One region of the Chitinophaga sp. NPDC101104 genome, then DNA from elsewhere that is predicted to be linked to it. Evidence: riboswitches for the same ligand, from Rfam matches in the RefSeq annotation. Region 1 holds a riboswitch; each other region holds the start of a gene.
The links. A riboswitch is a leader RNA that binds a small molecule or an ion and turns the genes downstream of it on or off. The one in region 1 is predicted to bind cobalamin.
Positions count from the first base shown of each region.

Region 2: linked by a shared signal. The riboswitch ahead of ACQKLP_RS02625 (TonB-dependent receptor plug domain-containing protein) and the one ahead of ACQKLP_RS13945 (DUF5074 domain-containing protein) in region 1 are both predicted to bind cobalamin.
Region 3: linked by a shared signal. The riboswitch ahead of ACQKLP_RS07115 (ribonucleoside-diphosphate reductase small subunit) and the one ahead of ACQKLP_RS13945 (DUF5074 domain-containing protein) in region 1 are both predicted to bind cobalamin.
Region 4: linked by a shared signal. The riboswitch ahead of metE (5-methyltetrahydropteroyltriglutamate--homocysteine S-methyltransferase) and the one ahead of ACQKLP_RS13945 (DUF5074 domain-containing protein) in region 1 are both predicted to bind cobalamin.

Region 1 covers NZ_JBNNSF010000001.1:3,488,366-3,491,569, reverse strand. The annotation lists gene ACQKLP_RS13950 (TonB-dependent receptor) at 1-132, opposite strand, end outside; gene ACQKLP_RS13945 (DUF5074 domain-containing protein) at 135-1,451, opposite strand; cobalamin riboswitch at 1,625-1,826, opposite strand; gene ACQKLP_RS13940 (lysophospholipase) at 1,907-2,743, shown strand; gene ACQKLP_RS13935 (acetyl-CoA hydrolase/transferase family protein) at 2,820-3,204, opposite strand, start outside.
Region 2 covers NZ_JBNNSF010000001.1:600,756-603,959, reverse strand. The annotation lists gene ACQKLP_RS02625 (TonB-dependent receptor plug domain-containing protein) at 1-1,344, opposite strand, end outside; cobalamin riboswitch at 1,450-1,655, opposite strand; gene ACQKLP_RS02620 (APC family permease) at 1,703-3,028, shown strand; gene ACQKLP_RS02615 (trans-sulfuration enzyme family protein) at 3,046-3,204, shown strand, end outside.
Region 3 covers NZ_JBNNSF010000001.1:1,722,499-1,725,702, forward strand. The annotation lists gene ACQKLP_RS07110 (ribonucleoside-diphosphate reductase subunit alpha) at 1-626, opposite strand, end outside; gene ACQKLP_RS07115 (ribonucleoside-diphosphate reductase small subunit) at 686-1,657, opposite strand; cobalamin riboswitch at 1,797-1,998, opposite strand; gene ACQKLP_RS07120 (hypothetical protein) at 2,054-2,452, shown strand; gene ACQKLP_RS07125 (RNA polymerase sigma-70 factor) at 2,479-3,039, shown strand; gene ACQKLP_RS07130 (FecR family protein) at 3,126-3,204, shown strand, end outside.
Region 4 covers NZ_JBNNSF010000004.1:61,237-64,440, forward strand. The annotation lists gene metE (5-methyltetrahydropteroyltriglutamate--homocysteine S-methyltransferase) at 1-1,235, opposite strand, end outside; cobalamin riboswitch at 1,376-1,571, opposite strand; gene ACQKLP_RS24020 (response regulator transcription factor) at 1,874-2,239, shown strand; gene ACQKLP_RS24025 (hypothetical protein) at 2,410-2,628, shown strand; gene ACQKLP_RS24030 (Y-family DNA polymerase) at 2,672-3,204, shown strand, end outside.

The DNA.
Region 1 (3,204 bases):
GGGCCGCGGCGCGGTGATGTGGACTTCCCTTAACTCGCGGACCTTCGCTGAATCCATGCCCTGCTGCGCGGTAGCACTGCCTGCAAGCAGCAGGCAGGCTCCGGTACAGCGGATTTTCCAGTAGGATTTCATGGCTATGGTTGAATAACGGTCATGGCAGGGAAGTACCATCCGTCGTATCGGATCGTTTTCTTCAAGGCGCCGGTTTGGGCGTTGTAGAACAGCACGCGGTTCTCGCTCCCGGTATACGGTCCGTTGATCGTCGTGATCACGAGCTCATCGGTATGATGGTCGTAATTCACGCCGGAGCCGTAGAAATATTGACCGGCGGGCAGGGTGATGAAAGGCGTGGCCAGCGAAGCGGCGTTGCCCACCACATATCGGTACAATTTAGTGCCGTATTGCCAGTTGGCGGCGGGCTGGATGATGAAAATGTGGTCGTTGACGGTGGATGCCGCCATTTGTACGCTTCTCCACGCGCCGAAAGGGTTCACCGAAGCGAACGGCATTTTCACGGAATCTTTTACGAAAGTGGTGGGGTGAACGGACATGAGGAGGGAATCCTTCGCGCCGTAAATCCTCCCGTACTTTCCCGTCACAAAACCGACCGTAGCCTTGAAAGGCTTGCCTGCCACGACATACGTGGTGGCGTTGAGGACGATCATGCCGTCGTTATTGCTATGTGCGAACACGTAGTTCCCGGATTTTACCATGTTGCCGATGGCGCCCGATACGCCGGCGATCTTGCTGCCGATGGCGAGCGACGTGAGGTTGATGGGATAAATGCCGTCGTCTGCCCCGATGAGGCCACGCGTAGCGTCGAGCCCTACGAATGACATCGCTTTGCCGGAAACAGCGTTCTCCACGCGGCCGGTTTCCACGAGCGTGGAAGCGTCTGTCACCACCAGCGGGCCGCCGGCTTTCACGACCAGGTACAGTTTACCGTTATGGATGGCGCCGTATTGCAGGGTGTTCATCACGCCGCCGAGGCTTTTGCCAATGTTTGCGGCATGATATACCCAGGGCACGAGCGTATCCGCGCCGTATTTGTAAAACCATACGCTGCCGGATTGCGTGCCGAACCAGCCTTCGTTGAGGACGAGCACGCCGTTGGCGTATTGCCCGAGCACGGTGATGTTGTATACCGCGGAGTCTTTACCGTGGGGTGTGGAAGCGGCGAAAGTGATTTTATAGTCGCCATGCGCGCGGGGTTTGAAGGTGTAGGTGGCCTTATCGCCGATGGTTTCGCCGTTGAGGGACCAGCGGAAGGAAATCCCCGGGTCCTGCGTGAACTCGGGTTTCAGCTCGAGCTCCTGGCCAACGGCGATGGTTTGTTCCGGTTTGGCGATGTGGACGCTGGGGCCGGAGGGCCTTACATCGTCCGATTTGTTACAGGCGGCTACGGTAGCCATGAAGGCGAGGCCGAGCAGAATGCGTACATGTTGTTTCATATGTTGGTTTATTTGTTTTGAAACAACCATCCGGGAAGCACGCATCATACCCGCAAACAAGTTTGCAAGAGCACGACGCGGGACGATCCCAACGCGCATGGAGGGTTATACGAATAAGAATATAAATACCTGGTAAAAGGCTTTACATCCCTGGCTTTTCACCCGAAAGCGTTGAATGGTAAATACATGAGGCAGGTCTTCTGGCTCTCCTGCTTTACCGGCGTGCCTTCCCTTCTTTTGGAAAGTGGCATGCAGTGATGCCGGTAAATGCGAATGCAGGATTACAGCTACGGGGATAGCTCCGGTTTTGCACCGGATTCCCTTTTAATGCGCGCCCCTGGTGAGGGGTCTGCAACCAAATGCGATGCAAACCTACGGTGTTGGTGGGAATAAAACAAATGATTCGTATCATCGGGGTGTCCAACAAATTTGACTATTGCCCGTTATTAGTGAGTATGCAACATGATTTCACCTGGGAATTCAAGGGCCGGCGGTTCCACGGCATTACCTGGCAGCGGGAGCATTACGATCGGGTTATGGTCGTGATCCACGGCATCGGCGAGCACGTGGAGCGCTACGCGCCGCTGGCGGAATTTTTCAATAAGGAAGGGTACCTGGTAACGGGGATCGATCATTACGGCCATGGCAAAAGCGACGGCAAGCGCGGCGATGCGCTGAAGCTGGAAGAAATTTTCGATTACCTCGAAGCGTTCCTGCAATTTACGTGGGACGCGCACCCCGCGCCCATGGTACTTTACGGGCATTCCATGGGCGGTGGGCTCTTGACGGGCCTGCTTCTCCACCGTCAGCCCGATGTGCAGGCCGCCGTCATATCCGCTCCCGCGCTCCTCCTTCCGCAAAAGCCCAACGCATTCCTGCGGGGTATTTTGAAAACAGGCGCATCCCTCCTGCCCCATTTACGCGTCAAAACCCCGCTCGATATCCAAAAGATCTCGCACGATGCGAACGAAGTGGCGAAGTTTGAAAACGATCCGCTGCGCCACCCTTTCGCCAGTTTGCGCCTCATGCATATTATAGTGAGCAATGGAAGGTGGTGCCTCCGTCACGCCGATCGCCTTCAGATTCCTTCACTGCTCATGCACGGCAATGCCGATAGCTTCACGAGCGTAGACGGCTCTCGCCGGTTCGCGGAGATGGCCCCGAAAAAACTTATCACTTACAAAGAATGGGACGGCCTCTACCACGAAATGCACAACGAGCCCCAGCGCCCGGAAATCTTCCAGTTCATGGCAGGCTGGCTCAGCGCCGTGCAGTTACGTCCGTTGGATTAACATGCCGTTCCCGCAAATAAAAAAGGTGAAAACGGCCCGTTTTCACCTTCTGGTGTTATACCGAAAAATGATTGTTTCAACCCTTCCCCTTCAGGAACCGGTCGAAGTACGCACGGTCCAGCGCCTCCCGGTGGTCCGGGTGCGCGAGGCCGATGAGCGCCCTGGCGCGTTGTTTCAGGTTCTTCCCGAAAAGGTCTGCCGATCCGTATTCCGTCACCACCCAATGCATGTGCCCGCGGGTCGTTACCACGCCCGCTCCTTCCTTGAGGAACGGCGTAATGCGGGAAATCCCCTTGTTGGTGACAGACGGCAGCGCGATGATGGGCTTGCCGCCTTCCGACAGCGATGCGCCGCGGATGAAATCCATTTGCCCACCAATCCCCGAATACTGGTAAGTGCCGATGGAATCCGCGCACACCTGCCCCGTAATATCGATTTCGATGGCGCTGTTCACCGCTGCC
Region 2 (3,204 bases), 2.9 Mb from region 1:
CGCACCGGCTTCATAGCTCACGGCATCTTCCGCTTTCAGGTCTTTGTTGCCGTAAATGCTGTACAGTGAAGTAAGCGTTGGCGCTTTAAACCCGGAAGCCACGCTGGCGAACACTTTGAACTTGTCCGAAAACACGTAGCTGGGATTGATGGTGTAGGTGAACTGGTTGCCGAACTGGCTGTGAAGGGTGTACCGCCCGCCGAGCTCCATGTTGAAGCCATGCAGGTCCTTGAGGAACAGGGCTACGTACGGACTGGTGGAATGCTGCTCCCGGGTACGGTATTTCACGTCTTTGAAGTTGGCGGTATCGGTGAGCTCGGACTTCCGGTATTCCGCGCCGGCCATCACCTGGAACCAGCTGGTAATGTCGTAATGACCGTACAGGTCGCCATAATAGGCGCGGCCGTCCGTAAAGGTCTTGCCCCAATCAGTTTCGTCGTCGCGGGTCACTTTCTGGTACGCGAAATTCCCGAAGATGGCGCCTTTCGAAAGGTCATATTGCGCACGGACGCCGGAATGCAGCGCGTTGGATTTGTTCTTGTTGAGCTTGCTGTCCACGAACGGGCCGCCGTCGAAACTGCTTTTATAATCGCTGAAGAACAGGAATGGCTGCAGGCGGAGGTTTTCGGTGGCCTGGATACCTACGGTGGCATTGAGGCCGTTGGATGTGTACCCGTCGCGGTCGAAATCGCCTGTGCCGGTCGTATCTGCCGCTTCGGAAATACCGTCGGTCGTGAAGTGGGTGAAGCTGATGTTGTAGTCTACATTGTCCTGCTTGCCGCGGAGGCCTGCGGAGCCTTTGAGGCTGCGGTTGGAGCCGTATACCAGGTCGCCGTAAACATTAACGGGCTTGGTGCCGCCTTTTTTGGTGATGATGTTGATCACGCCGGCGATGGCATCCGAGCCGTACAGGGTGGTAGACGTTCCCCTGAGGATCTCGATACGTTCTACCTGGTCGATGGGCAGGAAGCGCAGGTCGATGGCGTTCCCAGTAAGCCCGGTAGCGTCCGCTACGGGGATGCCGTCCATGAGGATGGTGGTGTACTGGGAGGTAGCGCCGCGGAAATAGACTTCGCGGTTTTTGCCGGGGTTGGAGAAAGCCCCGCCGATCACGATGCCGGCCTGCTCATTGAGCACGTCTGCCACGGTGCGGCCCGTGTTGTGACCGATGGTCTGGGGCCCGATGACGGTGAGCACTTTACCGGTTTCGGATTGTTTCTTGTTGAACTTGGTGGCGGTTACCACAACCGTGTTGAGTTGGGAAACCTGTGTGGAGTCTTGCGACTGCGCGGTGTGCCCGGCGGCGAGGATGCCGGCGGTCAGGACCAGGTGTGTTTTTTTCATGTAGGCCATAGATTGTAAAAAAATCAGTGGCGCCGGGGAGAATTGAAAAGTACGTATGATGGCAGCAATGCCGCATATGCCCTCCGCTTTTCACCCGAAAGCGCGGATTAAAAATGGTATGCGGCAGGTCTTCTGGCTTCGCCCGCTTCCCGGGAGGCCTTCCCGTTCCGATGTGCCGGAACAGTGGCTGGGGTCCTGGAAAACGTTAAATGCGGGCTTACAGCTACGGGGATAGCTCCGGATTTTCACCGGATTCCCTATTAATGCCGGCCCCGGAAAGGGACCTGGCAACCGTGTACCGGCCGCAAACCTACGCATATTTTGGTAAATACAGCGTTAATCGGTTATCTTGTATATCATGAGCATCAAACCGAAACTCGGGCCGTTCGACCTTACCATGATCGTAGTCGGACTGGTCATCGGGATGGGAATATTCCGCACGCCGGTCAGCGTGGCCCGCGAAACGGGCACGCCGCAATTATTCTATATGGTTTGGGTGCTGGGAGGGCTCGTTACGCTCTGCGGCGCCCTCACCTATGCCGAGATCGGCTCCCGGTTCCCCGTGGCAGGCGGGTTTTATAAAGTACTTTCGGTCGGTTTCCATCCCGCATATTCTTTCATGATCAACTGGACCCTCGTCATTTCAAACGCCGCTTCCATCGCGGCGGTTTGCATCGTGGGAGCGGAATACATCGGCCCCGTCATCCTCCCCGGACCGATGCAGCACGAAGGCGGGCGCAAAACCATCGCCATCACGGCCGTGCTCGTGCTATACATCATTAATATGCTCGGCATCCGTATGAGCGCCAGCTGGCAGAACGTGCTGACGGTTTTTAAAATGACCCTCGTGCTGCTGCTCTGCCTGGCGGCCTTCAGCAGCCATGTGGCGCCACCGGCCATAGCAGGCGTTCCGGTGGCGGAACACAGCTGGGCTTACATTTTCGGGGCCGCGCTCGTGCCGGTTTTCTTCACCTATGGCGGTTACCAGCAAACGATCAACTTCGGGTCAGACGTCCGCGAGCCGTCGAAAAACATGCCGCGCTCCATCCTGCTGGGGATCGGGATCATTTTGCTGTTGTACCTCACGGTCAATTACGCCTATGTGAAAGTGATCGGGTTCGAGCAGCTGAAAACCACCGAAGCCCTCGCCGCCCGGATGGCCGAAGCATTTTTCGGGGAATATGGCTTCAAGGTAACTTCGGTACTGCTGTTCTTGTCGGTACTGGGATACGCCAACGTCAACCTCATGTCGAACCCCCGGATGTATTACGCCATGGCCGAAGATGGCGTGCTGCCGGGCGTTTTCAGGCGGGTCAATGCCAAAACCCAGGTGCAGGAAGTGGCGCTCACCACCTTCGCGCTGCTCATCGTCGGCATGCTGTATTTCCTCAGCAACTTCGACAATATTATCCAATATGTCATGCTTTTTGACTCAATTGGCCTTGCTTCAGCCGCAGCCACGATATTTGTGCTCCGGAAGAAAACGGCGCACCTCGACGGAACGGGCATCTACAAAATGAAGTTCTACCCCGTCGTTCCCGCCATTTTCATCACCGTGTATTTATTCGTCACCGTCAATATTTTTATAAAAGATCTAAACCAGGCGCTCGGAGGGATGTTTTGGTTTGTAGCGGGGCTACCCATTTATTTTTTCATGCGCTATGCCGTACGGCGGCGTAGTTAGCGCTATCAGTTTGACATATGGACCTTTCATTTATAATAAACCAACTGGGTGAAGACCGGGAGCAGTATTTCAATGCCATTGCACCACCCATCATGCAAAGCAGCAACTTTGCGTTCAAATCGGTGGGTGAGATGCGGGATTTGTTGCGGGATGAATACAAAGGATTCCTGTACACG
Region 3 (3,204 bases), 1.8 Mb from region 1:
CCGGCGTTGAACAGGGTAGGGGTAGCGTGTGTGAACCAGCGCTCGCTCATCAGGTTGTACGTTTTGATGGCGGAGTCGATGTCTTCTTTATGGATGCCGACAGCTACGCGCATGAACATGTGCTGCGGGCGCTCGGCGATCTTGCCGTCCACTTTCAGGAGGTAAGAGCGCTCCAGCGTCTTGAACCCGAAGTAATCGAACGCGAAATCGCGGTCGTAAATGATGGTGGAGTCGAGGATGTCGGCGTTCGCCTTGATGATCTCCCAAACATCGTCGCCCAGCAGACCGGCGTTTTTGCCGGTTTTGGGGTCAACGTATTCGTAGAGTTTCTTCATCGTTTTGGAGAACGACTTCAAAGTATTTTTATGCAGGTTGCTCACCGCGATGCGGGAAGCGAGCTGCGCATAGTCCGGATGCTTGGTCGTCAGGGAGGCGGCGGTCTCTGCGGCGAGGTTGTCCAGCTCGCTCGTGGTAACACCGTCGTACAGTCCCTGGATCACTTTCTTCGCTACATCTATTGAATCTACGTATTCCGGCGCCAGTCCGTAACACAGCTTCTCTACCCTTGCCGTGATCTTGTCGAACTTGACAGTTTCCTTTCTGCCGTCTCTTTTTATAACGAACATAGTGTGATGAATTTAGTGGGTGAAAAATGAATATGGCTGATTGAGGTTATACGAATGAACTAGAAATCTTCGTCGAGGCTGAAGGTTTGTGTTTCCTTGTTGCCCATTACGCCGGCTTTCTGGTAGTCGCCCACGCGTTTTTCGAAGAAGTTGGTTTTGCCCTGGAGCGAGATCATTTCCATGAAATCGAAGGGGTTGGTGGCGTTGTAGATCTTGCTTGCGCCCAGTGCCTGGAGCCAGCGGTCGGCTACGAACTCGATGTATTGTTTCATGAGGTCGGCGTTCATCCCGATGAGGGCTGCGGGCAGTGCTTCGGTGATGAATTCCTTCTCGATGGTAACGGCGTCGGCGATGATCTCGTGCACTTCTTTTTCGCTCAGCTTGCCTTCGAGCATGGAGTACAGCAGGCATGCGAATTCGCAGTGGAGGCCTTCGTCGCGGGAGATGAGCTCGTTGGAGAAGGTGAGGCCGGGCATGAGGCCGCGTTTTTTCAGCCAGAAGATGGAGCAGAAGGAGCCGGAGAAGAAGATGCCTTCTACCGCCGCGAACGCTACGAGGCGTTGGGCGAAGGTACCGTTCTCGATCCAGCGGAGGGCCCATTCGGCTTTTTTCTTCACGGCCGGTACGGTTTCGATGGCGTGGAAAAGACGGTCCTTTTCGGAGGGGTCTTTCACATATGTATCGATGAGGAGGGCGTAAGTTTCGGAGTGGATGTTTTCCATCATGATCTGGAACCCGTAGAAGCAGCGGGCCTCGGGGATCTGCACTTCGCTCATGAAGTTCACGGCCAGGTTCTCGTTCACGATCCCGTCGGATGCGGCGAAGAATGCCAGTACGTGGGAAATGAAGTGGCGCTCGCCGTCGTTCAGTTTGGCCCAGTCTGCCAGGTCGCCCGACAGGTCGATCTCTTCCGCGGTCCAGAAGCTGGCTTCATGGCGTTTGTATTGTTCCCAGATAGCGGGGTAGTTGATGGGCAGGAGTACGAACCTGTCCTTGTTTTCCTTCAGTAATATCTCGTTCTCGTTATTCATACAAGTTTTTTTATATGGTTAACCAGTTTTAGTTGCCAGTTTTGTGATTGAACGTGATCCGAAGGGCGACGAAGGTCCCTCATCCTCGTAAGGAAAGTAGCGGGGCCGTCAGCCAATACCTTGGATCGCGAAGGTTTTGACGTTGTCCGAAGTGCTGGCAGGTCTCCTGGCTATCCCTTGCCGGGGGCCTTCCCGCCCCGCTTTCGCGGAACAGTGGCATAATTTGTAGAAACCGGCATTGACAGGGGGTTACAGTAGCGCGTCTGCCCGTGATTTGCACACGGTTCCCTTTTAATTCCTCGCGTCGGACACGTCCGGAAGCCAGCACATCGTTGTCAAGAACTGCTGCAAATGTAATGATCAAACCCCCTGCACAAATTCATAAGTTACCCCCATATGTGGATAAAGAACTCAACAACTTTGGAGACGCCGCAGGGGCGGCGGATCGGGGCTTTTACACACGTAAATGCAGGTATTTGTTATGAGGAATTCTTACAATGTGTTGATTTTCTGGCACATATTAGCACAGTTAAAATGTATGTCGATCCGGGCACTGAAACCCAATTATTTGCACATTCATGGAAAAATGCATTTCTTTCCGGTGGATGGGAGGTATCGGAGCAGCGATCTCCATTTTTCAATATCCACACCCGAAAAACAGGGACCGTGAGGACTCCGGCTTATCCACGTTCCCGCATTGGAACGGAAGTGGAAAAACCGCAATCGCGGGAAAGGGTTAAAAAACAGGATTTCAATGTGAAGATCGTATCACGAGCGTGTCGCTTCCTCCCGTAACTTGCAGGTAACGTTAAATTCCGCGGATGGAGCAGTTGTTGGACCGAATTGCGAAAAACAGTGACCAGTTGGCTTTCGGCCAGCTCTTTTCCCATTACAGCGACCGGCTCGTTTATTTCGCCGCGGCGCTCGTCCGCTCCCGCGAAGAAGCCGAAGAAGTGGTGGCCGACGTGTTCGTGAAACTCTGGCAGAACCGCGCCCGCCTCCTGGAAATCCAATACTTCCAGACCTATCTCTACACCGCCGTCCGCAACACCGCCCTCAACCACAAATCCCGCTCGCTTTTCCCGCACGAAGAACTGGACGACCAGCACGCCGCCCTCATGCCCTGCGTAGTGTCTCCGGAAGAATCCCTCATCAGCCGCGAAAACCTCCGCCAGATAGAACAAGCGGTAAACGGGCTGCCCCTCCGCTGCCGGCTCATTTTCAAGCTCGTCAAGGAAGACGGGCTGTCGTACCGCGAAGTGGCCGAAGTGCTCGATATCTCCGTCAACACCGTTAACGCCCAGATCACCATCGCCCTCAAAAAACTCGGCTCCGCCATCGACCTGCGCAAGCCGTTCCGCATCCCCCTTCTCCGTAAATGACGGGTCGTCAAAATATTTTTTCAAGTCTTTTAACTGGACGGTCGAAAAACCGTGTCTAACTAATTAACCACCTGATTTTTTCCAGCATGGAACAAGAACAAAAGCTTTGGGAATTACTCGGCAAGGAATTGTCTGGCAGGCTCACCGAGAAAGAGCGGCCGGAGC
Region 4 (3,204 bases), on a different contig from region 1:
GCATCGCGCTCCGAAATGGCCGCCACGCGCGCTTTCACGGCGGGCTTGTGGATGCGGGTGGATGCCCCCCTCGCGGCGATGGCCGTTTCGTTGGCCGCCAGCAAGGATGTTTCGCCATGGAATATCCTGTCCAGCTCCGCCACTTCCTGCAGCTTCTGCCGGGCGAACGCCATCCAGGATTTCAGTTCTTCATCGAGCTGCGTTTCCAGCTCCAGGTCGGCCGGCGTGTGCAGCAGGGAGCACGACGGGGCTATCATCACCCGGTCTTCCCCCAACTGGCTGACCGCTTTTTGAATGAACGGCAGCGAACGGCGGTAATCGTTTTTCCAGATGTTCCTTCCATCGATCAGGCCCAGCGACAGCGACATTTTCGGCGGCAGCAGCGGCAGGAGTTGTTCCAGCTGCGCGGGGTCGCGCACCAGGTCGATATGCAGGCAGCACACGGGCAGGGAGGCGGCCAGTCCCGCATTGTCGCGGAGCCCTTCGAAATAGGTCGTCACCATGGTGCGGAGGCCTTTGCAATGTTTCGCTATCTCCGTGTAGGCGTAACAGTAAGCTTCCGCCGCGCCTTCGGGGAGGTCGGTGGCGAGGAAGGGCTCATCGAGCTGCACCCAGGCGGCACCGCGGTCGCGCAGGCGTTGGAGGGCTTCGATGTAAACGGGGAGCAGCCGGGGCAGCAGGCTGAGGCGGTGGAACCCGGGTTCTTTTTCCTTGCCGAGCAGCAGGTAGGAAACGGGGCCGATCAGCACGGGTTTCGGCGTAGCGGCAAGCTGGTGCTTCGCTGCGTCGAAGGCGTTGAAGACTTTGTTGGAGAAGAGCCGGAAAGACTGGTCTTTGCGGAATTCCGGCACGATGTAATGATAGTTCGTGTCGAACCACTTGGTCATTTCCATGGCGGTGAGATCGAGGCCATGTTCCTGGCATCCGCGTGCCATGGCGAATGCGAGATCGGTTTCGGTGTTCTGCGGCACGTCTGTGACCACGGGCGCGTACCGGTCGGGAATGGCGCCAACGAGGAGCGACATGTCGAGCACATGGTCGTAGTAACTGAAATCGTTGCAGGGGATGAGGTCCATCCCTGCGGCCTGTTGCAGGCGCCATTGTTCTTCCTGGAGACGTTGTGCGGCAACGGTCAGTTCCTGGCGGCCGATGCGGCCTTGCCAGTACGCTTCGCAAGCTTTTTTGAGCTGGCGTTGGGCTCCCATGCGCGGGTAGCCGAGGGTGTGTTTCAGCATAGCAAAAACGTTTTTAAGACATTAATGTGGATTAATGCTCCTTACGGTTTTCGTATGCTTTCAGGAAATGTGAGTAGGCATGGAACGGCGGGGCATACGTTGCCCATGACGGTCCCGACCATTGCTTCAAATCGCGAAAGCAAGATCTTTCATAGCGGGCAAGTATCCTGGCTTGTAACATTACCGCCGTTCTTCTCATCCTGTTCAGGTCAGGACAATGAACGCCTGGGGCGGTAACTCTGGCAGTTACTTACAGTTGCGCGACAGCCCGTGATTTGCACACGGTTCCTTTTTAAATCCGGCTTTCGCCGGCTACCACGCTATGGAAAATATGAATTGGGTAAAGAACTCGGGACCAAAGATAGGAATGTCCGCATTCAAAACCTATCCGCCGGGCTTGTTAATGCGCATTAACCAATAAAAACTTTGGCACAGTATATGCAAAGTTGGGTCTGACCGGCTTATACCTAGTAGATTGAATATTACCGGAAAGCCATATAAAAGATTCAGACGTATACCTGTATACTCGCCTCTATTTTTATTGAAACTTCCACTTTAGCAGCATGTACCTAACGTACCGCTTTATTTGCGGCAGGCCTTCGTATGCCTGTGCTGCAGTGGGCAACAGCGACTCGTATATGAAAAGGATATTGGTAATTGAAGACGATTTATTAATGATCCATGTAGTAGAGCTGATCATTAAGAAGGAAGGACACCATGCAGATCTGGCATACAACGGAAAAGAAGCGGCCATGTTATTGGGGACGTATGATTACGACCTGGTGATCGCCGATCTGAAGCTGCCTTTCCCCCATTTAGAAGAACTTTCAGCGCAATTGCGCGCCCAGCGCGGGCGGCGTAGTTTGCCTGTTATCATGATACTGCCCGCCTATTTCGTTATGGACAGTATTTCTTCCTGGTTCGGCATGGAAGCGGAAGAAATCATTATAAGGCCTTTCAGTCCACTCGAGTTGACCACAAAAATCCAGGCGCTAGTGAACTGACGCGCCTCTTCTTTCCTCACCCGGCCCTCCGGTCACGGCTCCCCCCAGCAGGTGACCGGCGCCGGTCAGGAAATCCCCCGCTCCATCTTCATACACCAATTCATTTGTATCATCAACCCCGTACCACCTGGCATAAGGTATTTATACCCGGAAAGGCGGATATTTGCCCCATGGATATTTTTACCATTTCGGTGGACGAGCGCCGCTTCGAAGTGAAGCCTTTCGTGAAAGGCTATGGCATGGCGTTTCATGTCGATACGGGCGACGGGCTGGTGATCTTCGAGCTGGACGAGGAAGACAGCCTCCGCGCCATCTCTCAGGGCCCTACCCCGCCGGATTCCGCACTGGTAGGCCGCATCGCCGATGCGATCGTGGCGCACTTCGGATGATTTGCCAATATTTTTAGCTATATTTGCTAATGAAATTAGCATCATGATCGCCCTGGTTGACTGCAATAATTTTTACGTGAGCTGCGAAAGGCTCTTCCACCCCGCCGTCCTTCACCGCCCCGTGGTGGTGCTCAGCAATAACGATGGCTGCGTGATCTCCCGCTCCGAAGAAGCGAAAGCCCTCGGCATCCGCATGGGAGCGCCGGCCTTCTTCATGGAAGACCTGCTGGAGCGGAACCAGGTCGCGGTCTTTTCCTCGAATTACACCTTATACGGCAGCCTGTCGCAGCGCGTGATGCAGGTGCTCGCCGGCTTCGTGCCGGAAATGGAGGTCTACAGTATCGACGAAGCCTTCCTCGATATCACGGGCCATGCGTCCCCCGCTACGCTGGCAGCGGCCATCCGCACAGGCGTGCTGCACAACGTCGGAATGCCCGTTTCCGTAGGCGTGGCGCCCACCAAAACCCTCGCCAAGATGGCCAACCGCGCCGTCAAAAAATCCAGGCTGCCCGAAGGCTTCCTCGTGCTCGACTACCCCGGAAAAACCACGGCCGTACTCGCCGCCACGCAAGTGGA